DNA from 3 places in the Microbacterium sp. JB110 genome. Region 3 is predicted to be linked to each of the others. Evidence: predicted binding sites of a transcription regulator. Region 3 holds the regulator's gene; each other region holds the start of a gene.
The links. The regulator HspR, encoded in region 3, represses chaperone genes until heat shock. The targets are predictions, from matches to a motif close to AAGTTGAGTCNNNNNGACTCAACTT.
Positions count from the first base shown of each region.

Region 1 (10,339 bases), on a different contig from region 3:
CGATGCCGTGATGGCCGCCTCGTCTCGTACGAGCGTGGAGCTCGTCGTACATCGAGCCGTCGTCGCTGACGTTCTCGAAGCGATCTCGTCAGGGGATGCGCTCTCGGTTGTTCCGGTGGGGAGTGCCGGATGAACGTGCCGCTCTCGCTCGTCGTCGCCGTCGCGGAGCCGCACGGGGAACGTCTTGCCGCCGAACTGGTCGTCGACGGCGCAGAGGTCGCGGCGCAGATCGCTCCGCAGCTGCTCGTTCGGCAGCTTCGTGATGCCGGATCGCGGCTGCGCGAGGTGCTTGCCGAGATCGATGCCGTCGTCGTGACGGCATCCCGCGACGCACTCACGCCGGAGCTCGTCTCGGCCTGCGACCGGCACGGCACCAGAATCGTGCCGATCGCCCAGCGTGCGGGGGAGAAGCGCTGGGCGCGGTCGTTCGGGCTGCGCGAGCCGCTTGCCCCTGACGTCGAAGGGTGGCGCGTCGCCGACGCCGTGCGCGAGGGCACGACGGCGAGAATCGACACCTCAGACGGACGGGTGCTCGCGGTGTGGGGCACGCACGGGGCGCCAGGTCGGTCGACGATCGCCACCGAACTCGCGGTCGCGCTGGCCCAACGCGGCGGGCGTGCCTCGTTGGTCGACGCTGACACGCACGCGCCGTCTCTCGCCGCGGCTCTCGGGCTGGCCGAGGACAGTCCGGGCATCGCAGCCGCGGCGCGAAAGGCGAGCGCCGGCGCCCTCGACGCGGCGGAGCTGACACGCATCAGTGCTCCGCTCGAGTCCTCCGCCGTCGACGTGCTGACGGGGCTGAACCGGCCGTCGCGCTGGCCGGAGCTCTCGGCTGATCGGGTGCGCGCCGTTCTCACCGCGTGCCGGTCCTGGACCGACCACGTCGTGGTCGATACGAGCGCGTCGCTCGAGCGCGACGAGGAGATCGTCAGCGACATCGCGGGGCCGCGCCGCAACGCGGCCGCGCTCTCGGCGCTCGAGTCCGCAGACGCGGTCGTCGCCGTCACATCGGCCGACCCGGTCAGCATCGCGCGCTTCCTGCGCGCGCACTCCGAGCTGAGGGCGCACATCGGCAGCACGCCCATGCACGTCGTCGTGAACCGACTCCGCGGCGGCGCGCTGGGCATCGACGCTCGTGGGCAGGTGCGACGGACGCTCTCGCGCTATGCGGGTCTCGACGACGTGTCGTTCGTCCCCTTCGACATCCGGGCGATCGATGCCGCACTGCTCGCTGCCCGCCCCGTAGGGGAGGTGACGGCTCGCTCGCCCCTCGCGCAGGCGATGCGCCGCCTCGCCAAGCGCGTCGCACGGCACACGGGGGCTGATCCGGAGCCGGTGTCCAGGCGCGAGCTGCGTCGCAGTGCGGCATGAGGCGCGGTCACGTTCCGTTCACCCCGGAGCAGCACCCTGCATAGACTGTGGGGGTGTCGACTCTCAGTGATCTCGTCTCGGCCCAGGGGGTCCAGAGCGAAACGGATATCGCGTGGCTGCACCGTGTCGCCGCGGACGGCCAGCTCCTCGCCGACCTGGCATCCGCCGATATCGTGCTGTGGGCGCCGACGGCCGACGAATCGCACCTCGCGGTCGCCCATGCCAGGCCCAGCGGTGCTGCCACGCTGTTCTACCGCGACATCGTGGGCGAGAAGGTGCGCCCGCAGTGGCAGAAGCAGGTGCGCGACGCCGTGACGAGGCGTGAGATCGTCGACACCTCGTCACCCGAATGGTTCGAGGAGACGCCGACACGGGTGAGGGCGGTGCCGATCGTGCGCACGGACGGCGAGGAACCCAGGGTGATCGGCGTGCTGACCCGTCACACGAACCTCGGTGAGGTGCGCGCGCCGTCGCGTCAGCAGATCACGTTCAACGAGTGCGCAGACTCCATCTTCCGGATGATCGCGACCGCCGAGTTCCCCGATAAAGACGCTCCGACCGGTGCGCGCCGCGGCGCCCCTCGCGCCTCGGACGGCCTGGTGCGGCTCGAGGTCGACGGCACGATCACCTTCGCCAGCCCCAACGCGCTCTCTGCGTTCAACAGGCTCGGCTTCGCCGAGGAGCTGGAGGGGGAGTCGCTCCCGGATGTCACGGCGTCGCTGGTCGAGGCATCGGCGGAGGTCGATGAGTCGCTGCCCGTTGTCGCGTCGGGTCGCGCCGCATGGCGCACCGACGTGAACGCGCGAGGCGTGACCGTGGCGCTGCGGACGATCCCGCTCACGGATCACGGCGAACGCAGCGGCGCGATCGTGCTGTGCCGCGACGTGACGGAGCTGCGCAACCAGGAGCAGGAGATCCTCACCAAGGACGCGACGATCCGGGAGATCCATCATCGCGTCAAGAACAACCTGCAGACGGTTGCTTCGCTGCTGCGGATCCAGGCCCGTCGCACGCCGAGCGAGGAAGCCGCAGACGCGCTCGGTCAGGCGATGCGTCGAGTCGCGTCGATCGCCGTCGTGCACGACACCCTCTCTGAGGGACTGACGCAGAACGTCGATTTCGACGTCGTATTCGAGCGCGTCCTGCGGCTGGTCGCCGAGGTGGCGGCTGCGCCGAACACGCTTGCGCGCACGCGACTGAGCGGCAGGTTCGGCGTGCTGCCGAGCAAGTACGCGACGCCGCTCGCGCTCGCGCTGACCGAAGTGGTCACCAACGCCGTCGAGCACGGGCTGAAGGACTCGGACGGCGAGGTCGAGATCGTCACGGAGCGCTCCGACGAACGGCTCTCTGTGCGCATCCGCGACAACGGGATCGGGCTGCAGGGCGGCAAGGTCGGCCGCGGGCTCGGCACCCAGATCGTGCGCACCCTGATTCAGGGCGAGCTCGGCGGGACCATCGACTGGACATCGCCGGAGAGCGGCGGCACCGAGGTCGTCGTCGACATCCCGCTGCGCTGGATCGCGAAGTAGGGCGTCGCGCCGGGCGCTGCATCGGCGCGCCCGGGGGGCGATATGATCACTGCCGCCGAACGCCGAAGGCCCGCTCCGAAGAGCGGGCCTGGGAAGTCTTCGTCTCGCGCGGCGGTCAGCTCGCGCGACGGGCGCGAGCTGCGCGGCGCTTCAGGGCGCGGCGCTCGTCCTCGCTGAGGCCGCCCCAGACGCCGGAGTCCTGTCCGGTCTCGAGCGCGTACTGCAGGCACACCTCGGTCACAGTGCATCGGGCACACACCGACTTGGCCTTTTCGATCTGGTCGACAGCGGGGCCCGTGTTCCCGACAGGGAAGAAGAGTTCGGGGTCGACGGTGAGGCAGGCTGCCTTGTCGCGCCAGTCCATGGTGATGCTCCTTGCGGTGGTGGGTGATTCCGATTCAACGCAGAACATTCGGGCGGTCTACGCTGGGAGATGTCGCGGGACGAACCCGCTCCCACCACACTGTGGGGAAACATTCCGTTAACAAGTGTCTTACACTGTGGCGGTATCGTCAATGGTTTTCGTGAACCGGTCAGGAATCGAACAGCAGATGAGCACCCCTCCTCCGGCACCGATCGCCCGAATCGCGGCCGCGCTGCTCGGTCTGGAGTCTCTCGCGCTGCTCGTGCTGGCATGCTGGGAGATCGTCGCGCTGATCGGCTCGGGGGCCGGGTCGATGGCGTCCGCGCTCGCACTGATCGTGATGACGCTGATCGGCGCCGCGGGCCTCGCGGCGTTCGCCTGGGCGGTCGTCGTCGGTCGCTCATGGGGCCGCTCTGGCGGTATCGTCGCGCAGTTCCTCGTGATCGCGGTCGCGGTCGGATCCGTGACGGGCGCATACGCGCATCCCCTGATGGCCGTCGCGATCGGGGCACCTGGCGCGATCACACTCATCCTGCTCCTGCTCACCGAGCGCGCGGATCCCGCTCACCGCCGCTGACCGTCGCCGCGGCTGCCGAGATGCGCACATCTCGTCGAGATGCGCCGTTTCTGCCGCGGCCTCGTCGAAGAGGTGCGCATCTCGCGAGTCATCCGGATGGACCGCATTGCGGCGGTCTGCGGACAGATGATGCCGCGGACGGATCGGCGGGAATAGCCTGCTGCACCTCACGTTGTACTTGACACAACTGCACTCAGGTTCGCGAACATGAGGCAGAGACACTCAAGTCAAAGGAGGAATCATGGCCGACTTCCCTCAGGACGGTCTCGGCGCATTCGACGACTTCCTCGCTCGCTATCTTCAGGGCGAGCGTGCGCGTCAGGCGCGTTCGTTCGACCTCACGCGCTTCTTGAGCAAGCGCACGCAGGAGATGCTGCAGCGGGCGGGCGCCTTCGCACTCGGCCGCGGTCAGCAGGAACTCGACGCCCTGCACGTGATGCGCGTGCTGCTCGACGACCACACGGTCGCCGCCGCTGTCGCGCGCGCGGGCGGCGACATCGCTGCGCTGCGCACGGCGGCCGAGGAGCGGCTGCCGGCCGCGGGAGACGCGGCGCAGGTCGATGCCGCATCACTCACCAGTGCGGTCCAGCGCGCACTGTTCCACGCTTACCAGGTGGCGCGTTCAGCCGGTTCGACGTACATCGATCCGGAGCACGTGTTCTTCGCGCTCGTGCTCGCGCAGGACAGTCCGGCCGGGCAGATTCTGGCTGGAGCCGGCGTCACGCCTGAGTCGCTGACGCAAGGCGCACGGGAGCAGATGCAGCCGGCTGGCGCTCCGGCGACCGAGGGGGCACAGGACGAGTCGATGCTCGCCAGATACGGAGTCGACCTCACCGCCCGTGCGGAGGAGGGCATGATCGACCCGGTGATCGGTCGAACGGCCGAGACCGAGCAGACGATCGAGATCCTGTCGCGTCGCACCAAGAACAACCCCGTGCTGGTCGGCGAGGCCGGCGTCGGCAAGACGGCGATCGTCGAGGGGATCGCGCGCGCCATCGTGGCCGGAGAGGTGCCGCAGCAGCTCAAGGGCAAGCGCGTCATCTCTCTCGACCTGCCTGGCATGCTGTCCGGAGCGCGCTACCGCGGCGATTTCGAGGAGCGACTCACTTCGGTGATGGAGGAGGCCGCAGAGCGCAAGGACGAGTTGATCCTGTTCCTCGACGAGCTCCACACCGTGGTCGGTGCCGGAGCAGGCGGCGAGGGAGCCATGGACGCCGGCAACATCCTCAAGCCGCGCCTGGCGCGCGGGGAACTGCACCTCGTCGGTGCGACCACGCTGAAGGAATTCAGGACCATCGAGAAGGACAGCGCTCTCGCGCGGCGATTCCAGCAGGTCACCGTCGGCGAGCCGTCGGTCGGCGACGCCATCGCGATCCTGCACGGGCTGCGCCCTGCGTACGAGGAGCACCACCGTGTGTCCTATACGGATGATGCCCTGCGCGCCGCCGTCGAGCTCAGCGACAGGTACCTCACCGAGCGCGTGCTGCCGGACAAGGCCATCGACCTGATCGATCAGGCCGGTGCACGGCTGAGGCTGCGCGTCGGGGTGCCCGTCGACACAGGTGAGCTGATGGGTCGGCTCGCCGCGCTGGAGACCGACAAGAACACCGCGGTCGAGGCGGAGCGCTACGAGGAGGCGTCGCGCATCCGCGACGAGATCACCGACACGCAGCATCGGATCGACGAGGCCGCGTCGCACGGCGGCGGCGACCTGACGATCGACGAGGCCGATATCGCCGAGGTGATCAGCCGCGCAACGGGCATTCCCGCCAATCGCATCACAGAGGGCGAGCGCGAGCGTCTCGCTGGTCTTGAGGAGGAGCTGCATTCCCGAGTGATCGCACAGGACGACGCGGTGGCCGCTGTGGCGCGCTCCATCCGGCGCAGCAGGACCGGGATGGGCGACCCGCGCCGACCGGTCGGATCGTTCCTGTTCCTCGGCCCGACCGGTGTCGGCAAGACCGAGCTGGCCAAGGCACTCTCGGCGAGCCTGTTCGACGACGAGAGCGCGGTCATCCGGTTCGACATGAGCGAGTTCGGCGAGCGGCACACCGTGTCGCGTCTGGTCGGAGCGCCTCCCGGGTACGTCGGGTACGACGAGGCCGGCCAGCTCACCGAGCGCGTGCGTCGCAACCCGTATTCGATCGTGCTGTTCGACGAGGTCGAGAAGGCCCATCCGGATGTGTTCAATCTGCTCCTTCAGGTGCTCGACGACGGACGCCTGACCGACGGGCAGGGGCGCACGGTCGACTTCCGCAACACCGTCGTGGTGATGACCTCCAACCTGGGCTCGGAGTACCTCGCGGCACGCGGGGGAGCGATCGGCTTCTCGGCGACCGGCAGTGAGTTCGACGAGAAGGACCTGCGCGATCGTGTGATGGGCAGGCTGCGCGAATCGATGCGTCCGGAGTTCCTGAACCGGATCGACGAGATCGTGATGTTCCGCAAGCTCGACCGCGAGCAGCTGCGCGAGATCGTGGGGCTGCTGCTCGGACGCACGCGCGATCGCCTGGCGACGCGGGAGGTCACCCTCGAGGTGGCTCCCACCGCGATCGAGTGGCTGGCCGAGCACGGCTACGAGCCGGAGTACGGTGCACGGCCGCTGCGCAGGGTCATCCAGCGCGAACTCGACGACAGGATCGCCGAGCTGTTCGTCTCCGGCGCGCTGACAGACGGCGGCACGGTTCAGGTCGAGGCGAACGGCGGAGAGCTCGCCGTGTCAGCCGGGGTCGAGGTGCCGGCAGCAGCCTGATCGACCGTACGCGGAACGGGTGGCCCGAAGCCCAGGGTCGCCCGTTCCGCGTCGGCACGGATCCGGCACCGCACGGATGCGGCGCGGATATCGCGCGCCCCCATGACAATCGATCGTCGGGTCAGTATCTTGATGGCATAGGCACCGCATAGACGCATGAGAGGTGATCCGGATGACGGACTACGGCGATATGGGCGGCACGGGAGCGTTCGACGCACTGTTGGCGATGATGGGTGCGGGCGGCGGGATCGCCGCGCTGATCGTGTACGTGATCGTCGCGATCGGGCTGTGGAAGACGTTCGCCAAGGCGGACATCCCTGGCATTCTCGGCATCATCCCGATCATCAACGTGATCTTCCTGCTCAAGGTCGCCCGGATGAGCATGTGGTTCGCGCTGCTCTACCTGATTCCGATCGTGAACATCGTGCTCGCGATCATCGTGGCGGTCAAGGTGGGCAGGAACTTCGGCCACGGCGGAGCGTTCTCGTTCTTCCTGCTGTGGCTGCTCGCACCGATCGGCTACCTCATCCTGGGCTTCGGCAGCGACCGCTACCAGCCGGAGATCCGCTGACGGACACACTCCTCGTGCACCTCGACGACGCGTCGGGGTCAGGTGAGGCCGCGCTTGAGCGACTCCAGGTGATCGCGACTGAGTCGGCCGGCGGTCTCAGGGTCGCGTGACGCGATGGCCTCGGCGAGGTCGTCGTGCGCGGCCCGATCTGCGACGTCATCCGTATGGCGACCGATGCGCAGCATGTCGATCATCGCCTGTCGCAGGCGCGGCACGAAGGAATCGAAGAGCTCGCTCAGCACCGGGTTCTGCGCCGCTTCGATCACGGTGCGGTGGAAGGCCGTGTCGGCGTCGACGTAGTCCTCGATCGTGGCGTGCTCGCGCTGCCGCGCGGCGAGTGCGCGCCGGATCGTGCGCATCGCGGTGGGGGTGCGGCGCTCGGCGGCGCGAGCGGCTGCCTCCGTCTCGATGGCGATCCGCGCCTCGATCACCGCGGCGATGTCGACCCGTTGCAGCACAGCGTCCCAGTCTTCGGAAGCGTCGAGTGCCGTGACGAACACGCCCGCCCCCTGGCGCGAGGAGAGGATTCCACGGCCCGCCAGCTGGCGGATCGCCTCGCGCACAGTCGAGCGGCCGACGCCGAGCTGCGGTGCCAGGGTCGTCTCGCCGGGCAGCTTCGCGCCCAGAGCCCATTCGCCCGAACGGATCCGATCCAGCAGCAACTCGGCTGCCTGATCGGCCAGCGGTGCGCGCTTCACCTGCATCATCTCAATGACCTCTCTGCATGTCTGAGGAGTTGTGATACATTCTAGCCGTGCGATCGATTGAGTTCCTTCTTCTTTGACGCCACGGCGGGGCGAAAGCGATCGGCTCCCCGCCGTGGAGTCCTCGCGTGCCGGTCTCGACGCTCGATCAGAAAGAACTCCTCGTGAACACCGCATTCCCGCACATCGCCACGCCCTCGGGCCCTGTGTCTGCCCACGCACCGACCTGGAACCGTCAGCGCGGCTCCCAGATGCCGTCGTCCCGCTACCGAGACGCCCATACCAGAGTGGACGTGCCCCCCACCGATCGCGAGTGGCCGAACCGTCGGCTCACCGCCGCTCCGCTGTGGGTGCCCGTCGACCTGCGCGACGGAAACCAGGCACTCGCCGAACCGATGGATTCCGAACGGAAACGCCGCTTCTTCGAGCTCATGGTGACGATGGGCTACAAGGAGATCGAGGTCGGCTACCCCTCCGCCTCGCAGACCGACTTCGACTTCGTCCGGCTGATCGCCGAGAGCGACATCGCGCCGGATGACGTGACCATCGTGGTGTTCACTCCGGCGCGGGGCGATCTGATCGAGCGCACGGTGGCGTCGATCGCCGGCATCCGGAACCCGGTGGTGATCCACATGTACGCCGCGACGGCACCGATCTGGCGAGATCTGGTTCTGGGACGGGATCGGGAGCAGCTGAAGCAGCTCATCCTGGACGGCGGGCGCGACGTGCTCCGGCTGGCCGGAGACATGCCCGACGTGCGCTTCGAGTTCAGCCCTGAGGTGTTCAACCTCACCGAACCCGACTACGCGCTCGAGGTGTGCGATGCGATGACCGAGCTGTGGGGCGCGAGCCCCGAGCGGCCGGTCATCCTGAACCTGCCCGCCACGGTGGAGATCGCGACGCCGAACGTGTACGCGGATCAGATCGAGTACATGCACAGGAACCTCGCCAGACGTGACGGCGTGATCCTGTCGGTGCATCCGCACAACGACCGCGGCACCGGCATCGCGTGCGCCGAGCTGGCGGTGCTTGCGGGCGCGCAGCGCGTCGAGGGGTGCATCTTCGGCAACGGTGAGCGCACGGGCAACGTCGACATCGCAACGCTCGCCCTCAACCTGCACGCGCAGGGAATCGACCCGATGATCGACTTCTCCGACATCGATCAGATCCGCCGCACGGTCGAGTACTGCAACCGGATCGAGGTGCACCCGCGCCACCCCTACGTCGGCGATCTCGTGCACACCGCGTTCAGCGGCACGCATCAGGACGCCATCCGGAAGGGTTTCGCCGAGCACCGTGCCAGGGCGGAGGCCGAGGGACGAGGCGAGAGCGAGATCGAATGGCGGGTGCCCTACCTGCCCATCGATCCGGCCGACATCGGGCGCAGCTACGACGCCGTCATCCGGGTGAACTCCCAGTCGGGCAAGGGCGGGGTCTCCTACCTGCTCGAGGCGGAGTACGGCGTCGAACTGCCGCGAAGGCTGCAGATCGACGCGGCCCGCCACGTGCAGCGCCGCACCGACGCGACGGGCGACGAGGTCGCCGCAGCCGACCTGTGGCGGATCTTCGAGGAGGCGTATCTGGTGGCGGACGAGGCGATCGCACTCACCGGAATCGACACCAGTGAGGTCGGCGGACGCTCGCGCGTGCGGATCGCGTTGAGCGCGGGCGGGACCGAACGCATCAGCGAGCACAGCGATGTCGGCCCGGTCGAGGCTCTGACCGCGGCGCTGTACGAACTGGGCGTCGAGATCGAGATCCTGGAACTGCACCAGACCAGCGTGCGCGCAGGCAGCGGCAGCGATGCGCTGACGGCGATCGAGTACCGTGGGCACGGCGAGACCGGATGGGCGGCCGGGCGTGACGGCTCCGTGCTGTCGGCGAGTCTTGCCGCGGTGATGGTCGCCGCGAACCGGTCGATCGCGAGAACAGGAATGGTGGCGTGACCCAGATTCTGCGACTGGACGGCGTCGACGTCGTGCGCGGCGGGCGACAGATCCTGGCCGGAATCGATCTCACCGTTCGCGCCGGCGAGCACTGGGCGCTGATCGGCCCCAACGGTGCGGGCAAGAGCACGATCCTCAGCATGTGCGGCGCCGAGCAGCACCCGACGCACGGCAGCGTGGAAGTGCTGGGGCACAGGCTCGGTCGGGTCGAGATCCGCAGGCTCCGGGAGTCGATCGGGCACGTGAACCCGCGCTGCCCGATCCGGTCGCCGCTCAGCGTCAGGGACGTGGTGCTCACCGGCGCGACGGGGACGGCGGAGCTGATGAACAGATGGCGGCCGGATGCCGAGCTGGTCGAGCGTGCTGATCATCTCATCGAGCTGCTCGGCCTTGCCGGTCTGGATGGTGCGATCTGGCCGACGATGTCGCAGGGGGAGCGGGGCAGAGCCCTCATCGCCCGTGCCCTCCTGATGGACCCGCCGCTGCTGCTGCTCGACGAGCCGTCGACGGGCCTCGACGTCGCAG
Region 1 covers NZ_QPGM01000007.1:33,247-43,585, forward strand. Annotated here, with positions in the region: gene CIK77_RS12645 (SAF domain-containing protein) at 1-133, shown strand, start outside; gene CIK77_RS12650 (AAA family ATPase) at 130-1,371, shown strand; gene CIK77_RS12655 (sensor histidine kinase) at 1,425-2,900, shown strand; gene CIK77_RS12660 (WhiB family transcriptional regulator) at 3,016-3,264, opposite strand; gene CIK77_RS12665 (hypothetical protein) at 3,452-3,841, shown strand; gene CIK77_RS12670 (ATP-dependent Clp protease ATP-binding subunit) at 4,083-6,593, shown strand; gene CIK77_RS12675 (DUF5684 domain-containing protein) at 6,766-7,164, shown strand; gene CIK77_RS12680 (FadR/GntR family transcriptional regulator) at 7,203-7,871, opposite strand; gene CIK77_RS12685 (2-isopropylmalate synthase) at 8,120-9,814, shown strand; gene CIK77_RS12690 (ABC transporter ATP-binding protein) at 9,811-10,339, shown strand, end outside.
Region 1: CIK77_RS12670 (ATP-dependent Clp protease ATP-binding subunit) is a predicted target of HspR. The motif match lies at 4,046-4,070, and genes of this name have one in related genera.

Region 2 (10,339 bases), on a different contig from region 3:
TCACGAACTCCGGTTTGAACGACGTCTGCACCAGCTGCATCACCCGCTCGCGCTTGTCGTCCGCATCGATGGTCGGGTCGATCAGGATGGGCGAGCCGATGTTGCTGGTCAGGATCAGGATCGTGTTCTTGAAGTCGACCGTGCGACCCTGGCCGTCGGTGAGGCGGCCGTCGTCCATCACCTGCAGCAGCACATCGAAGACCTCCGGATGGGCCTTCTCGACCTCGTCGAGCAGCACCACCGAGTACGGGCGGCGACGCACGGCCTCGGTGAGCTGGCCGCCCTGGTCGTAGCCGACGTATCCGGGAGGGGCGCCGACCAGCCGTGACACGGAGTGCTTCTCGCCGTACTCCGACATGTCGACGCGCACCATGGCCTGTTCATCGTCGAAGAGGAACTCCGCCAGGGCCTTGGCCAGCTCCGTCTTGCCGACGCCGGTCGGGCCGAGGAACAGGAACGAGCCCGTCGGTCGGTTCGGGTCGCTGATGCCCGCACGGGAGCGGCGCACCGCATCGCTGACCGCCGTGACCGCCTCCTTCTGGCCGATCAGCCGGCGGCCGAGCTCGCTCTCCAGATGCAGCAGCTTCTCGGTCTCGCCCTGCAGCAGCCTGCCGACGGGGATGCCGGTCCACGCCGCGATCACTTCGGCGATCGCCTCATCGGTGACCTGGTCGCCGACCATCCGCTCGTCGGACTGCTCAGCCTTCTCCGCCTCGGCGACCTGCTGCTCCAGATCCGGGATCTCGCCGTAGAGCAGTCGTGACGCGCGTTCGAGCTTGCCCTCGCGCTGGGCGCGCTCGGCCTCGCTGCGTGCCGCATCGAGACGCGACTTCAGGTCGCCGACGCGGTTGAGCGAACTGCGCTCCGCCTCCCAGCGCTGCTGCAGCGCGGTCAGCTCCGCCTCCTGATCGGCGAGGTTCTCGCGCAGCCTCGCAAGCCGCTCCTTGCTGGCGGGGTCCTTCTCCTTCTTCAGCGCGAGCTCCTCGAGCTTCAGCCGGTCGACATGCCTGCGCAGTTCGTCGATCTCCAGCGGCGCCGAATCGATCTCCATCCGCAACCTCGACGCCGCCTCGTCGATCAGGTCGATCGCCTTGTCAGGCAGCTGACGCGACGGGATGTACCGGTGCGACAGAGACGACGCGGCCACGAGCGCGCCGTCGGAGATGGTCACCTTGTGGTGCGCCTCGTAGCGCTCCTTCAGCCCGCGCAGGATCGCGATGGTGTCCTCGACGCTCGGCTCGCCGACGTACACCTGCTGGAAGCGGCGCTCGAGCGCGGCGTCCTTCTCGATGAACTCGCGGTACTCGTTCAGCGTCGTCGCACCGATCATCCGCAGCTCGCCGCGGGCCAGCATCGGCTTGAGCATGTTCGCCGCGGCGACCGAGCCCTCGCCGCCGCCTGCGCCCATCAGCACGTGCAGCTCGTCGATGAAGGTGATCACGCGGCCCTCCGACTCGGTGATCTCCTTGAGCACACTCTTCAGCCGCTCCTCGAACTGGCCGCGGTACATCGCGCCGGCCACCAGCGCCGAGATGTCGAGGGCGATCAGCTCGCGCCCCTTCAGCGATTCGGCGACGTCGCCGGCGACGATGCGCTGGGCGAGGCCCTCCGCCACCGCGGTCTTGCCGACGCCCGGCTCGCCGATGAGCACGGGGTTGTTCTTCGTGCGCCTGGTGAGCACCTGGCTCACGCGCCGGATCTCGCTGTCGCGCCCGATCACCGGGTCAAGTCGGCCGCTCCGGGCCAGCTCGGTCAGGTTGATGCCGAACTCCTCCAGCGCGCTCTTCTGTTCCTCTTGACCTGCCATGAGCCCTCCCGTGCCCTTCCCTCGCAACCCGAACACAGCATCCGGATGAAAACTTGAGTCTTACAAGCTCAAGTTTAGCAGGGTGGAGTGGAGCGCGGAAGCCGTCAGAGCTGCGTTCCCAGGCGACGCGCCTCGGCCTCGGCGTCGGCGAACTCCTGTTCCGCCCTGTCGGCGCCCAGCGCGGGAATGCGGTCGGCGAGGGTCCTGCTGGCTGCCACAACGTGCACGGTCATGCCGAGATTTGCGCCCAGCACGAGCCGGAGCGGCGGGATGACGTGGTCGTCGTGCTCGGTCGTCGTGCCGCGGTCGTAGGCCGCGCCCTGCGCGGTGAGCAGCACGACGCCGCGCCCTGCCATGGGCTGCGCCTCGGCGCCGGGGAACGGGGCGGTCAGCCCCGGCACATGGATGAGGTCGACCCAGTTCTTGAGCGTCGCCGGCATCGAGTAGTTGTACATCGGCGCGCCGATCACCACGGCATCGGCGGCGAGCAGCTCGTCGACGACCTCCTTCTGCACCGACTCCAGCTCATCCGGCACCGTCGCCCCGTCTCGCAGCTGCTCGGGCCAGTGCCGCGCCGGGGTGCTCAGATGCGGAAGCGGGTTCCTGTGCAGATCGCGCACCGCAACGGTGTGGTCGCCCCCTCGTGCGGTCCAGGCCTCGACGAAGGCATCGGTGAGCGCGCGCGAACGCGATCCGGTCAGGTCGGCGGAGGAGTCGATTCGCAGCAGTGTCGGCATGCTCCGACGCTATCGGCTCCGGGAGGCGTCTGCGGGTCACTGTACGGAGCGCCGACGTCAGGGCGCGGCGAGCGATTGGGCCAGCCGCTGCAGCGCCGGGAGGCCGATCTGCTCATCGATCAGCGGGATCCGCGTGATCGGTGCGCCCAGGTCGAGCGACGCCAGCTGCTGCTCCTCGCGCTCACGGCGCACGGGGAGCACGTCAGCGGGGGAGAGGCGGTTGGCCACGACGCCGATCAGGCCGACGCCGAGTGCGTCGAGCTGGGCGGCCACTTCGCGGCTCTCGGCGATCGGCATCGGCTCGGCGACGGTGACCAGCACGAAGCCGGTCCGCTCCGGGTCCGTGATGGCGTCGCGCATCAGCGCGAACCGCGCCCGGCGCGCCAGCAGCACGCGGCGCAGCTCGGCATCGCGATCGCTGGTGTCCTTGGTGCCGCCGAGCGCGCCGTACGCCACCGCGTACCTCTCCGACCTGTCGCGGTTGGCGAGCAGCTTCTCCGTCCATCCGGTCATCCGATCCGGCATCGCCAGCAGGTGCAGGGTGTGACCGGATGGGGCGGTGTCGAACACGACGAGGTCGTAGCGGTCCAGCCCGGTCTCGAGCGTCTCGGCGACGCGCTCGAGCACGGCGGACTCGTGCGTGCCCGGCGCATCGCGCGCCGACTCGAGGTGCTCGCGCGCCGCACGGTGCAGCCGCTCCGGCAGCAACCGCTCCATGGTGCCGCGCACAGCGCGCAGGTGCTCGTCGACCGTGCGGGCAGGGTCGATCTCGATGCCGTCGACCAGACCCGGCCGCGCCCCGGCATCCGTTTCGCTCGCACGTCGACCCTCGGCATCCGGAGCCTCACCGTCGTTCGCGCTCTGCGCGCCCGCGGCATCGTCCGTCGCCTCCCGGCTCACGGCATCCGGAGCCCGCCCGCTCTCAGCACCTCGCGCATCCGGTCGCCACAGCGCGGTCACATCGTCGCCGACGGCTCGCTCCCAGAGGTGCCCGAGGTTGTGGGCGGGGTCGGTCGAGACCACGAGCACCCTCGCCCCCGCTCTGGCGCGGGCGAGCGCGAGGGACGAGGCGATCGACGTCTTGCCGACGCCGCCCTTGCCGCCGACGAACAGAGCACGGCGCGAGGAGCTGTCGCTCAGCAGCATGAGATGTGGTCCAGGGGCGATCGTTCCATTCCCGCCCGTTGGTGCCAGTCGTGGAAGTCGTCGTAGACGGCAGGCAGCAGTTCGGCGGTGTAGTAGGCGGCGGGGTCGGGCACGCCGAGCGATTCGGCGAGCACGACGAGCATGAAGTGGTCGTCCTCGTCGCGCCTGGCGACCGCGAACGTCTTCCGGTACGGGCCAGCGTAGAACTCCTGCAGGCCGCGCGAGAATGCCCGGAAGCCGCGCACGATCGCGACCCAGCGCGACGAGGACGTCACACTACTTCACCGTTCGCACCGTTGTGGTGACGTGGTCGACGAGGTCGGCCTCGGCTTCCTCAGGATCGTCGGCCGCGGCGCGGCGCATCGCGGCGATGCCCTCGGCGCCGACCCAGATCGTGGCGATGATGATCACGATGTCGAGGATCAGCAGCAGCCAGTTGGTGTCCGTGCCGCCGTTCCAGAAGGTGCCGAGCTGCACGATCGCCGCCCAGAAGGCCGCGACGAAGACGAACACCAGCGGAATCACCGCGACCAGCACGTTGCGCCGCTTCCGGATGAGCATGATCGAGACGATGATCAGCGTGAGCGAGGCGAGCAGTTGGTTCGTGGTGCCGAACAGCGGCCAGATCGTGAGGCCGCCTGAGCCGTCGATGCCCTGGCTGAAGACCAGTGCAACGCACACGACCAGCACGACGATGGTGGCGATGATGTTGTTCAACTTGAAGCCGACCACTTCGGCGGCCTCCTGGAACACGAAGCGCAGCAGGCGCACCCCGGTATCCATGGTGGTCGCCGCGAAGAGCACCGCCATGGTGGCGAGCACGGTCGCCGACAGCGACTGCGGCAGGCCGAGGCCCATCTCGATGATGTTGCCGCCGCCTTCGACGAAGGCGTTCACGCCGCCCTCGTTGAAGGCGCTGTAGATCTCCTCCCAGCGGCCCACGCTCTGGATGCCTGCTGTTGTGGCGATGATGGCACCGAGCGCCAGCATGCCCTCGCCGACGGCTCCGAAGTAGCCGACGAACCGGGCATCCGGCTCCTTGTCCAGCTGCTTCGACGTGGTTCCGCTGGCGACCGCGCCGTGGAACCCGCTGATCGCACCGCACGCGATCGTGACGAACAGCAGCGGCCAGATGGCCGGCGTGCCGTCGGGGACGGCGTTGTTGATGGCCGGTGCGACGAAGCCGTTGCCGAAGAACAGACCCGCGATGATGGTGCCGACGAACAGCACGGCGAGACCGATGAACAGCTGCACGCCGTTGATGTAGTCGCGCGGTTGCAGCAGCAGCCACACCGGCAGCAGCGACGCGATGCCCGCGTACAGGAACAGGGCGATGATCCAGAACGTGGCGGGGCTCATGCCCATGATCGGGTCCGGCAGCACGACGGGGAACCGGTCGCCGAGCCAGATCAGTGCGTACAGCGCCACGACACCGACGACCGTCACGGCGGTGAGGTTCCACTTCAGCTTGTAGACGGCCAGGCCGATCAGCAGCGCGACGGGAATCGCCCCCCACGACGGGATCACGGCGGACGGGTTGCCGATCAGCAGGTTCTTGATGACGACCGCGAAGGCCGCGATCACCATGAGCAGAAGCAGCCCGATCACGACGAGGAAGACGTAGGAGCCGCGCCGGCCGATGTAGCGGGCCGCGAGGGCGCCGATGGACCGGCCCTTGTTGCGCTCCGACGCCCACAGCGCGCCCAGGTCGTGCATGCCGGCGAAGAACACCGTGCCGATCGTGACCCAGAGGAAGGCAGGCAGCCAGCCCCAGATGACGGCGACGGCCGGCCCGACGATCGGAGCCGCGCCGGCGACCGAGGTGAAGTGATGCCCCCACAGCACGAACTTGTTGGTGGGGACGTGATCGACGCCGTCCTTCTTCTCGTGCGCCGGTGTGACGAACGCCGGATCGAGCCGCAGCACGCTCTTGCCGAGGTACCGGGAGTACACGAGATAGCCGAAGGCGAAGATGCCGAGGCCGATGACCAGGAGGAGGACGGAGTCCATGCCTGCACCTTTCTGTCTGCACTGACAGCGGGAAGCGCTGATTGCCGCATGGCTGCGGCACCCAGACAACCTACCCCGATCTTCACATCGGCAACAGCGGCCCCACCCGGGGTGCCTGATTCGTTATCTCCGGATGGACGGATCTCCTACTCCACGCAATGTACCTCCTGGTACATTCGGGTCATGAGCACTTCAGTGGCGACAGTGTGTCTTTCGGGCGGGCTCGTGGAGAAGCTGCACGCCTGCGCTGCGGCCGGGTTCGACGGAGTCGAGATCATGGACACCGACCTGGTGGTGGCGCCGGAGTCGCCGGAGGAGATCCGCGCGCTGTGCGACAGGCTCGGGCTGCGCATCGACATGTTCCAGCCGTTCCGCGACCTCGAAGGCGTCGGCGACGAGGCCTTCGCCGACAATCTCAGGCGCGCGAGCGCGAAATTCGACGTGATGGATCGGCTCGGCACCGACCTGATGCTGCTGTGCAGCAACGCCGGCACGGCGACAACGGGCGACGAGGCCACGACCGTTGACCAGCTGAGGGCGATCGCCGATCTGGCGGCCGATCGCGGCATCCGGATCGCCTACGAGGCTCTGGCGTGGGGCCGATACATCGACGACTACCGCGAAGCGTGGCGCCTGGTACGGCTCGCCGACCGCGACAACCTCGGCGTCTGCCTCGACAGCTTCCATATCCTCAGCCGCGGCCACGATCCCGCAGCGATCGAGGAGATCCCTGGTGAGAAGATCTTCTTCCTGCAGCTCGCCGACGCGCCTGCTCTCGATATGGATGTGCTGCAGTGGAGCCGCCACCACCGGCTCTTCCCCGGTGAGGGCGACTTCGATCTCACCGGATTCCTCGGTCACGTGCTTCGCGCCGGATACGCGGGGCCGATGTCGCTCGAGGTCTTCAACGACACCTTCCGGCAGACCGACGTGGTGCGCACCGCTGCGCACGCGCGCCGTTCGCTGATGTGGCTGGCCGACCTGACGTCCGCCGAGAACGGCTGGCAGCGCGACAGGATCACGGCGCCGCAGGTCGCGCGAGGTGTCGACTTCGTCGAGGTCGCAGGCAGTGACCTGCACGCGCTCGACCAGATGCTCGGCCAGCTCGGCTTCGCGTTCCGCGGGCGCCACCGCTCCAAGCCCGTGCGGCTGTGGACAGCGGGTCGCGCGCGCATCGTGCTCAACGAGCAGGTCACCAGCGACCGGCCCCGCCTCTCCGGTATCGGCATCACGGTCGACGATGCCGCGCTCGCGTCGCGACGAGCCACCGCTCTCGGCGCCGCCCCCGTGTATCGGCGCACATACCAGGGCGAGGTCGAGCTGCGCGCCGTGGCCTCGCCCGACGGCACCGAGGTCTACTGGAACGACCGCGATCCCGAGGAGTCGTGGATCGGGGAGTTCGACGGCGGTCCGGCCGTCCGGGGATTCGCCGGCGACATCGACCACATCAACGTGGCGTACCCGTGGCAGGAGTTCGACGAGGCCGTGCTGTTCATGTCGAGCGTCGTCGGCCTGGTGGCGGAGTCGGCCTCCGACGTGCCAGGGCCGCGAGGTCTCGTGCGCAGCCAGGTGATGACGAGCCCGGACGGCGTGATCCGGCTGCCGATGAACCTCGCCCCGCCGACCGCGCCCGTTCCGGATCGGCATGCAGCCATCCGGGTGGATGACGCTGTGGCCGTCGCCCGGGCGGCCCACGAGCGGGGCCTGCAGTTCCTTCCCGTTCCCGCGAACTACTACGACGACCTCGCCGCGCGCTTCGCCCTCGACGACGAGCTTCTCAGCACCCTGCGGGAACTCGATCTGCTCTACGACCACGACGCGGACGGCGCGTTCGTGCACTTCTACACCCCGACGATCGGCGGCGTCTTCCTCGAGATCGTCGAACGCCGCGGCGACTACGACGGCTACGGCGCCCCGAACGCCCCCGTACGCCTCAGCGCCCAGCGCCAGGTCGCAGCGCCCCGCCCGTAGTTCTTCATTTCTGGCACATCTCCGGGTGGGCACACCACCGGAGATGTGCCAGAAATGAAGAGTTGGGCCGCGCTCTCAGCGGATGGCGACCCAGTTCTCCACGATGTCGGGAAGCATCGCGCGGGAGTGGGTGAGCGCGTCGGGGGAGAGCAGGTCGCGGTGGAACAGGTGGCCGAACGTGTGCTGATTCGCGACTTGGAATACGCAGTATGCGCTGATCAGCATATGCACGTCGACGGCGTCGAAGCCGTCCCGGATCTCGCCCATCTCGCGGCCGCGGGTGAGGATCACGTCGAGCGCATCGACGGCGGGCTGGCCGAGCTCCCGCAGCGACTCGATCTGCTTGAGGAACTGCGCCCCGTGGATGTTCTCGATCATCACCAGCCGAATGAACTCCGCGTGCTCGACGTGGTGGTCGAAGGTTGCGACCGCGATTTCGCGCAGCGCGGCCAGCGGGTCGAGACCCGCCACGTCGATGCGCGCCTCCTCCTGCCGGATGCCGCGGTACGCCCGCTCGAGAACCGCGCTGTAGAGCTGGTCCTTGCCCCCGAAGTAGTAGTAGATCATCCGCTTCGTGGTGCGGGTGCGCGCCGCGATCTCATCGACGCGCGCACCGGAGTAGCCGTGCTCGGCGAACACCTCTCCCGCAACGTTGAGAAGCTCCCGACGCGTACGCTCCGCGTCGCGCAATCGAGCCTTGGGGGCACTGCTGCTCATCTGTCTCCCTCGCTCAGGCGCCTGCGAGTACGCGCCGCGGCGTCTCCACCATCATGGTACGGATGGTCTCCTCGTCGACGCCCTCGCGTCGCAGACGGGGCAGCACGTCGTCGTGAATGTGATGCATATGCCACGACGGCGTGTGCCTGCGCCGCCACGACGGCGGAGTGACCCTGCTGAACGCCGCGGCGTCGTGCGACAGCACGATCTGTGATGCGAGCCCCCGCTCCAGAAGCGTCAGCAGAGTCCGGATGCGCTGCTCATCCGGCGCCGTATGCTCCATTCCGAATCGGTCGAAGCCGAGCCACGAGCCCTCGGACGCGAGCTCGGTCAAGTACGCGATGTCGTCTGAGTCTCCGGCATGGCCGATGACCACGCGCTCGAGCGGGACACCGAGTGCACGCAGCACCTTCTGCTGCTCCAGCCCGCCCCGGCTCGGTGCGTGCGAATGGGTGAACACCGGTGCCGAGGTCTCCGCCTGAGCCACAGCCGCCGCCTCGAACACGCGCCTGACATCCGGGGTGAGGCCCTCGACATCCGAGACCACCTTGATCGCCCCGGCGCGCACCTTCGTTCCCCGAATGCCGACGGTCAGGTCGTCGACGAGCATCCGGATGAGCGGATCGGGCCCGTCGATGAGGCGCCCCGGTCCGTTGAGCCGGAAGTAGGCCGGCAGCGCGTTATGCGTGTACCACCCTGTGGCCGCCACGATCCGCACCGGCGAGGCCTCGGCAACGCGCCGCACCAGAGCGACATCGCGACCGAGGCCAGGCACAGTGAGGTCGACGACCGTGCGCACCCCGCGCCGGAACAGCCCGTCCAGCAGCGCGACGGCGTCGGCCACCGCGCGCTGCTCGTCCCATTCCGGGCTGGGCAGCGCGGCATCGACCTCTGGCTGCTGCACGAAGATGTGCTCGTGCAGCAGCGTCTCACCGAGGTCGGCGCCGGCGACGTCGCCCGTGCAGGTCGGTGCCGAACCGGGTGCGCCGACGGTCATCCGGTCACTCCGCCGAGTCGCGAATGGACTCGAAGACGCTCAGCAGGTCGCCGTCGAGCTCGGCCTCGAACCACGCCACGGCCTGCTCCTGGAAGGCCGCGACGTCGACATCCTCGTTGACCTCCCATTCGCCCGAGTCCTTCCATTCCTCGATCTTCTCCGTCTCGTCGTCGGCGACGCACTGCGTCACCTCGTCGACCGCATTCTCGACGCCCTCCTGCAGCGCCGCCTGCTGATCCTCGTCCAACTCGTTCCACACGCCGCCGATGATGACGAGATTGGTGTTGAGCTGGTGGCTCGACAGGTTCAGGTAGTCCTGCACCTCCTGCAGATTGAGCGCGTCGATGTTGGTGATCGGGTTCTCCTGCCCGTCGGCGGTGCCCTGCTGCAGCGCGAGGTACACCTCCTCGTAGGCGATCTCCGTCGCCTGGGCGCCCAAGGCCTGAGCGTTGAGCAGGAACTGCGGGGAACCGGGGAACCGGATGCGCAGCCCCGCCAGATCGCTCGGCTCGTTGATCGGCGCGTTCGACGTGAAGTGCCGGGCACCGGCCGACCATGCGCCGAGAGTGTTGATGCCGCTCGCGTCGGCGAAGTCGGAGACGAGCTGCTGGCCGCCGTCACCCGCCATGAACGCGGCGAGGTGCTCGGGTCCGTCGAACGCGTATGCCGCGTCGAGCACCGAGATCGGCTCGTACACGGCACCGAGCGCAGATGCCCCCTGGATGTCCATGTCGATGTCGCCGGATGCCACGGCCGAGATGCGGTCGGCGTCTCCGCCCAGCTGGCTCGACGGGAAGATCTCGATGTTCAGCCCGACATCGGCCGACTCGACGGTCTCCTTGATCACCTCTGCGCCGCAGGCGTGCTGGGGCTGATCGGTGTTGTAGCTGGTCGCCAGGTCGAGCGTGAGGGCGCCGTCCTCCGCCTCGCCGCCGCCGTCCGACCCGCAGCCGG
Region 2 covers NZ_QPGM01000004.1:224,208-234,546, reverse strand. Annotated here, with positions in the region: gene CIK77_RS09460 (ATP-dependent Clp protease ATP-binding subunit) at 1-1,807, opposite strand, end outside; gene CIK77_RS09455 (FMN-dependent NADH-azoreductase) at 1,912-2,544, opposite strand; gene CIK77_RS09450 (ArsA family ATPase) at 2,602-3,690, opposite strand; gene CIK77_RS09445 (cory-CC-star protein) at 3,681-3,965, opposite strand; gene CIK77_RS09440 (carbon starvation CstA family protein) at 3,967-5,700, opposite strand; gene CIK77_RS09435 (bifunctional sugar phosphate isomerase/epimerase/4-hydroxyphenylpyruvate dioxygenase family protein) at 5,884-7,671, shown strand; gene CIK77_RS09430 (TetR/AcrR family transcriptional regulator) at 7,747-8,388, opposite strand; gene CIK77_RS09425 (phosphotriesterase family protein) at 8,402-9,385, opposite strand; gene CIK77_RS09420 (DctP family TRAP transporter solute-binding subunit) at 9,390-10,339, opposite strand, start outside.
Region 2: CIK77_RS09460 (ATP-dependent Clp protease ATP-binding subunit) is a predicted target of HspR. The motif match lies at 1,858-1,882, and genes of this name have one in related genera.

Region 3 (10,339 bases):
GCGACGCTCGCCCTGACGGCGATCGGACTGCTTCGTCAGCAACTTCCCGGTGGCACCAGCGTCAACGCCTTCGTCTCGGACGGCGGGGAGGCGACGAACATCATCGCCGAGCGGGCCGTCGTGCAGGCAGAGGTGCGTGCCCACGATCTCGACACCTGGCGCGACCTGAAGCGCCGCATCCTCGCCTGCCTCGAAGGAGCGGCGATCGCCATGGGCTGCCATTGGGAACACAGGCGCACCGAGCATCCGTACGCACCGTTGGTGCAGCATCCGGAACTCTCCGCGTTCTGGGACGCGAACCTGGTCGGCCTCGGCCGCGCGCCCGTTTCATCAGTCGGCGAGGCGCGCGGCTCCACCGACATGGGCAACGTCTCGCAGGTCCTACCTGCGCTGCACCCGATGATCTCGTTCCTCGGGGAGACAGCCGTTCCTCACCATCCGGATTTCGCGGCCGCCGCGGCGTCCCCAGCCGCCGATGACGCGATCATCGACGGCGCCACAGCGCTCGCGTGGACGGTCATCGATGCCGCGCTGTCGCCGGAGGTACGGGAAGACCTACTCGCCCGCCAGTCGGCGCGACCAGCAGGTGCGACACGCGAGACGATGCAGAACTGACCGTACGAGCGACCGCGCCTGCGGCTGTGAGACGCGGAGCCTCACCGACGGTGTCGCGCGCCTGCGTCTTTCGTCCGGTGCAGCCAGTACCCACAGAACTCGTGCCAGCGAAGCGAGCGCTCCCGTCGGAGCTCGGTCTGCATGGCGATCTCATCAAGGAAGAGCTGCGGGTTCTTCGGCCCGTAGGTCGTGGTCCAGTAGCTGTTGCCGATCATGTCGCTTCCCCCGGTCGCCCGTGTCCTGCGAGGGTACCTCTGGCCTCCCTCGCATGGAAGGGCACCCGTGAATCCTTCGCGGTCGAGGCCCCGGCCCCGATCGCCAGAAGGATCGTCAGCGCAGCGTAGACCCACGGATCGAACCGCACACCGCCGCGGTAGGTGATCTTGCCGGGGCTCGGTCAGAACTCTGAATCGGTCACGACCTCGCGCTGTCGCCACGGGCGCGTCAAGCCCCCGGTCACACCGCGACGTCCCCGACCAGATTCACCCTCACGCCGAGCTTGTCGAACATCGCCGCCTTGGCCAGCAGCGCTTTGTCGGCCGTTTCAGCATCCGGCGCGTAGACGGTCTGTGCATGGTTGGCCTTGTGGCGGGCCATGAACTGGTCGCGGGTCACGCCGTGCAGCACGACGTTGGCGATCGGCCATTCCGGGTTCGTGGCGTTCTTGCGGCGCTGGGTCTCCTCATCCGGAAGCTCGACCACCGTGCCGCGGAAGATGTCGACCTGCAGCACACCGTCCTCGATGAACACGCGCGAGAGCACGACTTCGCCAGGCTTGGAGACACCGTTGATCGTCGCGCCGCCCGCCGGGAAGAACACGTGCCCCTGGCGCCAGCCCTCTGCCTTGTCCCAGCCGCCGAGGTGCGAACCGGGAACGGATCCGGAGATCTCGTACACCCATACGAACTCGCCGTCGTACTCCTCGCCCCAGCGCACGTCGTGCAGGGTGTTGTCCGGCACGAGGCCCATCGCGCGCCACACGCGGTCGGTGACCAGCGCGTCGACGGCGACGCCCTCATCGACCTCGTTGAAGTGCGGTACGGCACGGCCCGCGAACAGTTCGCGCGAGCCGTCGCGTGAGAACGCGGGAGGACGCTCGGTCGAGTTCAGCAGGCCTTCCGGCAGGTCGGACGCGGGCGCGAGGTCCTTCAGACCCTGCTGATACTGGATGCCGATCGCGTCGAGGCCGAAGTCGTCGGCGATCCGGAGTGCGGCGATGTACATCCGGTACTGCTCGCGCAGCTGCCGCTCGGTGAGCTCGGTGGTCTCGTCCGTGCCGAGCCTGAAGGTCATGCCCTTCTCGATCAGCCACTCGCCGATCGCGTCGGCCTCATCATCGGTGACGTGCTGCATCTCCGCGTACAGCGCCGACTGGCTCAGCCGCTCCTTGTAGATGCCGATCGGGTTGAGCAGCTCGTCGTCGATGATCGCGTTGTACATCCCCATGCAGCCCTCGTCGAGCACGCCGATGATGGCCTTCTCCTCGAGCAGCTGCTCAGCCAGGGCCCGTCCGAGCTCGCGCTCGTCGCCGGCAGGCAGCTCGGGCAGGGCGCGCACGTGCGAGGCGTCGTGCGTGATCGTACCGGTGGAGATCCATTCCCGGATGCCGCCGGCGAACCACTCATCGGTGAAGTCGACCGACCAGATGGTCGAGTAGGCGATGCCCGCCTTCGTCATCGAGCCGTTCAGGCCGAGCAGTCCGACCAGCCCGGGCCAGTCGCCGGCGAAGTTCGCCACGGTCAGGATGGGGCCGCGGTGCGAGCGCAGCCCCGCGAGCACGTGGTGCGAGTACTGCCAGTTCGCGATCGCGACAATCAATGGGGCGTCGGTCGGGATGTTCTGGAACACCTCGAGCCCCATCCGCTGGCTCGAGATGAAGCCGTGCCCTGTGGCGGGATCGACGCCGAAGGCGCGCGTCACGCTCCAGCCGAGCTTTTCGACGGCGGCGGTGACGCCGGCTTCGACAGAGCGCTGCGTCTCCCACCCTGCGGTGTTGGCGGATTCGCGCAGGTCGCCGGATGCGATCAGGTACGCGGTGTTCGGCGCGAGCGCGGGGCGGGCTGTGCGCGCGGGGAATGCGTAGGTCATGTCTGGCTCCTCGTTGAGTGGTCGGACGGGCTCAGGCGTACGCCTCGACGACCCGGATGATCTCGGCGACGGCCGCCTCATCCGGCTCGTCCAGCGCCATCCGGCTGCGGGCGTCTACGACGCCCATCCGGCGCAGGGCCGCCTTCATCCGTGGCATGTCGCCGCCGATGACCGAGACGAGATCGTCGACGTCGGCCTGGGCTCGGGAGATGCGTTCGGCGTCTCCCGACTCCGCCGCCTCCGCGAGCGCGCGGAACGGCTTCGGCAGCACGGATGACACCCCCGAGACGACACCGTCGGCGCCGCGCTCCCCCGCCGCGATGAGATCACGGTCGGCCCCGGTGTAGACGACGAAGCCGTCGGGCGCCGCGTCGCGGTAGGCGGCGATCTCGTCGAGGGTGAGCTCACTGGCTTTGACCCCCACCACGTTCGGCAGCGCCGCGAGCCGAGCCAGCAGTTCGGGCGAGACGGCGTTCCCCGTGCGGTTCGGGAACGCGTAGACGTACAGCTGTCCGTCGCCGACCGCGGCGGACAGCGCCTCGTAGTACGCGTACATGCCGTCGTCCGAGGCGGGCAGATAGAACGGCGTGACGGCGGCGAACTCCCGCGCGCCGAGTTCGCGTGCCTTCTGCACGAGCCGCACGGCCTCGAAGGTGCTCGCCGCGCCGACGTGCACGACCACGCGCATCGCGCCCGACAGTTCGTCCAGCGCCGCATCGACGATCTGCGCGAACTCGGCGTGGTCGATGGCGGGGAACTCCCCAGTCGTGCCCAGCACGAACGCGCCTTCGTTCCCCGACTTCGCCACGTGGCGGAAGATGGCGCGGCTGCCGTCGATGTCGAGCGAGCCGTCCTCCCGGAACGCCGTCGGAATGGCTGTGAGGATGTCTCGCCTGGTCATGTATCTGACCCCTTCTTGTCGGTCCTGCGCCGCGATCTGCGCGGCTTGTCTTCGTTGCGGATGGTGGAGGTGAGCATGCCGGGCTCGTCGCGCATCGATTCGTGCGCCTGCTCGATCTCGGCGAATGTGTCCTCGCTCAGCACGGAGTCTGCGAACGACCCCCGCTTGTCCTTGGGCTTGCGCGCATTCCGGATGGCCGGCAGCACAACGGATGCCACGGCGAGCGCGAGCAGGATCAGCGCGATCGGGCTGACGACGGAGAAGAACGGCTGCGTCGGCAGGATCTGCAGGGTGCGCGCGAGGTTCTCCTCGGCGAGCGGCCCCAGGATCAGCCCCAGCACGATCGGCCCCGCCGGGATCTCGAGTCGCTTGAGTGCGAGCCCGATCACGCCGAACACCAGCATCTGGACCACGGTGCTGACGCTGTTGGACGTCGCGTAGGTGCCGATGACGCAGAAGATGAGGATGCCGCCCCACAGATACGGCCGAGGCAGGTCGAGCAGCTTCACGATCCCCTTCATCCGGACGAGGCTGAGCACGAGTGCGAGCAGGGTCGCGACGATCATGATCGCGGTGATCGACACGACCAGATCCGGTCGGTCGGTGAACAGCGTCGGGCCTGGGGCGATGCCCCAGATGATCATCGACCCGATCATCACCGCCATCACGGAGTCGCCGGGGATGCCCAGCGCCATCGTGGTCGTCAGCGATCCGCCGAGCGTGGCGCTGGAGGCCGTGTCGCTCGCGGCGACGCCTTCGATCGACCCCTTGCCGAACTGCTCCGGGTGCTTCGAGATGCTGCGCGCCCTGTCCCATCCGATCAGTCCTGCGATGTCGCCGCCGGCCGCCGGGATGAGACCGACGCCGAGTCCGATGCCGCCGGAGACGGCGACCGCGCGCCCCGACTGCTTGAACTCCTTGCGGTTCGGCAGCCAGCGTCCGAGTGACGAGATGGGACGCGTGCGGTTCGCGCGGTGCGTGAGCAGCTGGTCGAGCAGCTCTGCGATGCCGAACAGCCCGATGATGACCGCGATGAAGTCGAGCCCGTCGACGAGTTCGAGCAGGCCGAAGGTGAAGCGCTCGTCGTTGGTCGCGCTGTACAGGCCGACGGTTCCGAGCATCAGCCCGATCACGCCGGCGAGGATGCCCTTGAGCATCGATTTCGACGAGATGCCGATCATGATCGCGATGCCGAACACGACGAGGGCGAACAGCTCGGGCGACCGGAACCAGTCGCGCGCCAGCGTCGCCACCGGCACGGCCAGGACGGCGAACAGCACGACCGAGGCGAGGATGCCGACGGCGCTCACGATGGCGGAGAGCGTGAGGGCGAGACCGGCCCTGCCCTGCTTCGCCATCGGATAGCCGTCGAAGGTCGTGGCGACCGACGCCGGAGTTCCTGGCGTGTTCACGAGGATCGCCGGAACGCGGTCGCCGAAGTTCGCCGCGACGTAGATCGTCAGCAGCACGGCGAGGCCCTGCACGGGCTCGAGCGTCATCGTGAACCCGGCGGCGAGCGCGACCGCCATGGTCGCGGTGATGCCGGGGAAGGCGCCGACCAGGAAGCCGAGCGCGAGCCCGACGAGCATGTAGAGCACGACGGACACATCGAGCAGGGCACCGAGGCCGTCGACGATGGCGTTCACAGCGGGATCCTCAGAACGATGCCGAACAGAATGTAGATGAAGGCCGTCAGGCCCACCGGATAGGCGATGAGCCCGATCCAGCGCCGGTGGCCGAACAGGAGCAGCAGCGACAGCAGATACAGCGCCGCGATGATCGGGAACAGCTGGATCCGGTACCCGGCCAGGATCACCGACTGCGCGCTCCACGCCGCCACGAAGGCGCCGGAGATCACGACGGTCAGCATGACGCGGAGCGGGCCGCCCGTCGCGACGCTCTCCAGGTCGTCGCGCCGGGGCGCCGGTCTGGCGACGGCGATGACGAGCAGCACGATGGAGACCGAGAGTCCGGCCACGCCGAGCACGGTCGGCCAGGTGCGCGCGTCCATCGCGGCGACGGCTGACTCGTCGCGCAGAGCGATCTGCGTTGCCAGGCCGAGGTAGCCGGCGGTGAACGCAACGGCGACCGCAGCCGCCGTGATCTCGAGCGCCCGTGACGGACGAGGCCGAGCGGCCTCGTCCGTCACGGCGTGCTGTGCCGCCTCACTCAACCGAGAAGCTCCGCGAAGCGGTCGAACTGCTCCTCGACGAACGTCTGGTGCTCGTCGGCACTGCGGTAGACGACGAGGTTGCCGGCGTCCGCCTGGAACTGGGTGTATGAATCGCTCTCGACGGCGTCCTTCACGGCGCTCTCGAGAGTGTCGTGCACCTCATCCGGCAGCCCCGTGGGTGCGTACATGCCGCCCCAGCCACCGAAGACGACGCCGTCGGTTCCGAGCGCCTCGTTCGCGGTCGGAACGTCGGGAAGGTCGGGGTGCGCATCCTCATCCATGACGGCGAGGATCCGCACCGAGTCCTGCTGTGCCAGCGCCTCGCCGACGCCCGAGACCGAGGCGACGACCTCGCCGGAGGCCGCAGCGCTCACGGCAGGAGCGCCGCCGTCGTACGGAACCGGCGTCACATCGATACCCGCGGCCTCGGCGAACCCGAGCGAGGCTGCCTCCCAGATCGACCCGGCGCCCGAGTTCGAGACGGTGACCTCACCGTCTTCAGCCGCCGCGATCAGGTCATCGACGGTTTCGATGCCGCTGTCGGCGCCGACGGCGATGACGCCCGGCGCGTTCATGATCTGGCCGAGGAAGTCGTAGTTCTCGGGCAGCACATCGGCGTTCTGCGTCGTGTTCAGCATCGCGATCTCGACCGGGGCGAAGCCGATCGTGTAGCCGTCGGCCTCCTGGTCGGCGACGTACTCCATGGCCTTGGCGCCGGAAGCGCCCGGCATGTTCTCGGGAATGACGCTGCCGCCGAGGGTCTTCTCGAGCTCCGCGGCGAGCGCGCGCGACGAGAGGTCGCTGCCGCCGCCAGCGTCGGCCTGGATGATGAGCCGGATGTCGTCGCTCGGATATTCGGCGGCGCTCTCTTCGGAGACCGGCGTGCACGCGGCCAGCGCGGCAGCCACGAGGCCGAATCCCGCGACAGCGGCGGTGGTGCGAATGAAACGGGGCATCGTTGCTCCTCCTCGGTGCAGGGACCGACGACTTCGCCGGCTGCCCCGATCATGACACGTTTACTGTTAACAGTCAACGGCGTCTATGTGCCCGTCCATCCGATGCCAGAGAACGACCTTCGCGCCGTGCCTGCGGTCGATCTGCAACACCGGATCGAGCGCGGAGATCGCGCGGTGGCGTGCGTGGGGCGAGCACGTGGCGGTCGCTGAGGCGAAGTCCCGGCACGGGAACGGGCCGCGGGTGCGAACGAACGGGCCGGTCGCGGGGCTCAGCGGGCGTCGAGCTCCAGTCGCATCCGCTCCTCGGCGCGCACAAGGTGGTCAGCCAACTCGGCGGCGACGGGCTCGGCATCGCCGGCGCGGATCAGGTCGAACAGCACGCGGTGCGAGTGCGCCGACTCGTGCAGATCCTCGTCGTGGTTGATCGTGACCTCGAGCAGCGCCATGAACGTCGGCTCGTACTGCCGCCAGGTCGCCAGCAGACGGGGATGGCCCGCCAATTCGTAGAAGGACGAGTGGAAGTCGACGTCGGCACGATAGAAGTCGGCATGATCCCCCTCGTCCGCTGCGCGCTCCATCCGCTCGACGAGCCGCTCGACGGGCTGCCACACTTCCTCGTCGCCGCCCAGCGCACGCCGAACGGCGAGCTGCTCGAGTGCGCCGCGCAGGCTGTAGAGCTGCTCGATGTCGTCGAGCGTGAGCCCCCGGATGTAGATGCCGCGCGGTCGGCGCGTCTCGACCAGTCCCTCGTAGACGAGCAGAGAGACGGCGTCGCGGACGGGCCCGCGGCTCACGCCGAATTCCTCGGCGACTGCTTCCTCTGTCAGCCGATCGCCCTGCGCGAGCTCGCCGCGCACGATCCGTCGCCGGAGGATGTCCGCGACCTGCTCGCCGAGCGATACCCCGCGTTTCACCGTGTCGCGCACAGCACCCCCTCGCGTTTCGTTGACTGTCAACAGGGTACATCCGGATGCGGCTGACCCTCGCGACGCGGCATTCTGACTCCGACACGCGCGCGACGCCCGGCACGGTTCGCCGATGAGATGCGCCGGTGTCTGACAGGAGAGCGGCCAGATCGGCATATGTCAGCGCGAACGGCCCCGCTCAACGGTCGGCGCAGGGCACCAGTGTGCGGAAGCAGATCGCCTCGTCAGCGCCCCTGCGGCCGCCACAGCACCACGTCGGTGCGGCGGCGCACGCGGGTGCCGCTCGTGAGGGTGACCACGGCACCGGATGTCTCGGCCGCGAACACCCGCGCACCCGGGCGGTTCTCGCGCTCGGCACGGAGTTCGCTCTGCAGCTGCACGACGCGGTGGCGCAGGTCGGTCACTTCGTCCTCGAGGTCGAGGATGCGGGCGATCGCCGGCAGACTGATGCCCTCGTTCGACAGCTCCTGCACCTGGCGCAGCTGCCGGATGTTGCGCAGCGAGTACCTGCGCGACCCGCCCTGGGTGCGTCCGGGAACGACGAGACCGATCCGGTCGTACTGGCGCAGGGTCTGCGGGTGCATCCCGGCGAGCTCAGCGGCGGGCCCGATCCGCAGAATCGGGTCGTCTTCGCCGACGTCGTCGAACTGCTGCATCCGGTGCACCTCCTCGCTGCTCTCCAGGCTACGTGCCCATTCCCCCGTCAGTTCTTCATTTCTGGCACATCTCCGGTGCTGTGCACCCCATGAGATGTGCCAGAAATGAAGATTTGTGCCGCGGTCAGGCGGACGCGCGGGCTCGATGGAGCCAGTCGTCGCGGGGGTTCTCGTGCGCCTCGACGTCGCGGAAGTGCTCGAGCGCTTCGCGCTGCGCCTCGGTGAGATGGCCGGGGACCACGATCTGCACCTCGGCGAGCAGGTCGCCCGTGCCCTTCTTCGACGCGATGCCCCTGCCCTTCACGCGCAGCACGCGGCCGGACGGGGTTCCCGCCGCCACCTTCAGCTTCACGGTGTCGCCGTCGAGAGTCGGCACCTCGACCGTCGAGCCGAGCGTCGCCTCCGTGAACGTCACCGGCACGGTCACCCGCAGGTTGAGCCCGTCGCGGCTGAACACCGGATGCGGCCGCACGGTCACGTCGACGACGATATCGCCGTTCTCGCCGCCGTTCGGCGAGGGCCTGCCGCGCCCGCGCAACCGGATCTTCTGCCCATCGGCGACACCTGCCGGCACCTTGATCTTGAACGAGGTGCCGTCTTCGCTCTGCAGCGAGAGGGTGTCACCGTTCGCCGCGCGCAGGAAGTCCAGTGTCGTCCTGGCACGCAGGTCCTGGCCCTTCGTCGGCATGCCGAACCCGGCACGGCGACCGCCGCCAGCGCCCTGCCCGAACATCGAGAAGATGTCTTCGAAGCCGCCTCCGCCGGTGCCGGTGCCGGCACCGCCGAAGTGACTGAACACGTCGTCGAAACCGCCGCCGCCCGGCCCGCCGGAGGTGAAGCGCGCGCCGGAACCCATGGCGCGGATCTCGTCGTACTCGCGGCGCTGGTCGGGGTCGGAGAGCACCGAGTACGCCTCGCTGATCTCCTTGAACTTCGCCTCGGCCTTCTCATCGCCCGGGTTCGAATCCGGGTGGTACGTACGGGCGAGCTTGCGATAGGACTTCTTCAGCTCGGTGTCGGAGGCGTCCTTCGACACCCCGAGCATCGCGTAGAAATCCTTGTCGAACCAGTCCTGGCTAGCCAACTTATGACCCTTTTCGATCGACCGGATGGCCCTGCCGCGCTCTCAGAGGGAGCGGGAGGGCCACCCGGATGGGATTACTCGGCAGGAACGGCGACGACGACCTTCGCCGGCCGCAGTTCCACATCGCCCAGGCGGTAGCCGACCTCGACGACCTCGAGGATCGTCGGCTCGGTCTGGCCGGGAGTCGGCTGCTGGAAGACGGCCTCGTGCTGCTGCGGGTCGAACGCGTCGCCCGCCTCGCCGTACGACACGAGCCCGACGTTCACCGCCACGGCGCGCATCTTCTCGGCGACGAGCGCGAACGCCGACCCCTCTTCGAGGTCGCCGTGCTGCTGCGCGCGATGCAGGTCGTCGAGCACCGACAGCATGCTCTTCGCGACCGCCCCCTTGGCACGGTCGATCTCGATCTGGCGCTGCTCCTCGGTACGGCGACGGTAGTTCGCGTACTCCGCCTGCAGTCGCTTCAGGTCGTGCAGCAGCTGCGTCTCGTAGTCGCTGTGCTCCGCTTCCGCAGCCTCGTCGGTCTGCTCGGCGTCGAGGATGTCGTCGATCGTCAGGCCGTCGCCCTCAGTCTGCTCGCCCGCACCCGACGCACCTGCACCGGATTCGGCCTCGCTCTGCTCGGCCTGCCCCGCCTCGTCCGGGGCCTGGTCGCCCGCCTGCGCTTCGGGGGCGGAAGCGGCTGCCTCCGCCCCCTCGGCGTCAGGGCGGACCTCGTCGTTGTCGTCGAAGCCCTTGCCCGTCATTACTTCTTCTCGTCCTCGTCGTCGTCGACGACCTCGGCGTCCACGACGTCCTCGTCCGACTCAGCCGAAGCGCCGTCGGCGCCCGCCTCGCCGGCCGCGGCGCCATCTGCCTGGGCCTGGCTGTAGATCGCCTCGCCGAGCTTCGTCTGCGACGCGTTCAGCTTGTCGAGCGCGGTCTTGACCGCGTCCTCGTC
Region 3 covers NZ_QPGM01000006.1:93,283-103,621, reverse strand. Annotated here, with positions in the region: gene CIK77_RS11700 (amidohydrolase) at 1-615, shown strand, start outside; gene CIK77_RS17700 (hypothetical protein) at 657-830, opposite strand; gene CIK77_RS11695 (fucose isomerase) at 1,072-2,703, opposite strand; gene CIK77_RS11690 (dihydrodipicolinate synthase family protein) at 2,735-3,604, opposite strand; gene CIK77_RS11685 (tripartite tricarboxylate transporter permease) at 3,601-5,250, opposite strand; gene CIK77_RS11680 (tripartite tricarboxylate transporter TctB family protein) at 5,247-5,777, opposite strand; gene CIK77_RS11675 (Bug family tripartite tricarboxylate transporter substrate binding protein) at 5,774-6,733, opposite strand; gene CIK77_RS11670 (GntR family transcriptional regulator) at 7,003-7,659, opposite strand; gene CIK77_RS11665 (heat shock protein transcriptional repressor HspR) at 7,884-8,315, opposite strand; gene CIK77_RS11660 (DnaJ C-terminal domain-containing protein) at 8,440-9,399, opposite strand; gene CIK77_RS11655 (nucleotide exchange factor GrpE) at 9,474-10,145, opposite strand; gene dnaK (molecular chaperone DnaK) at 10,145-10,339, opposite strand, start outside.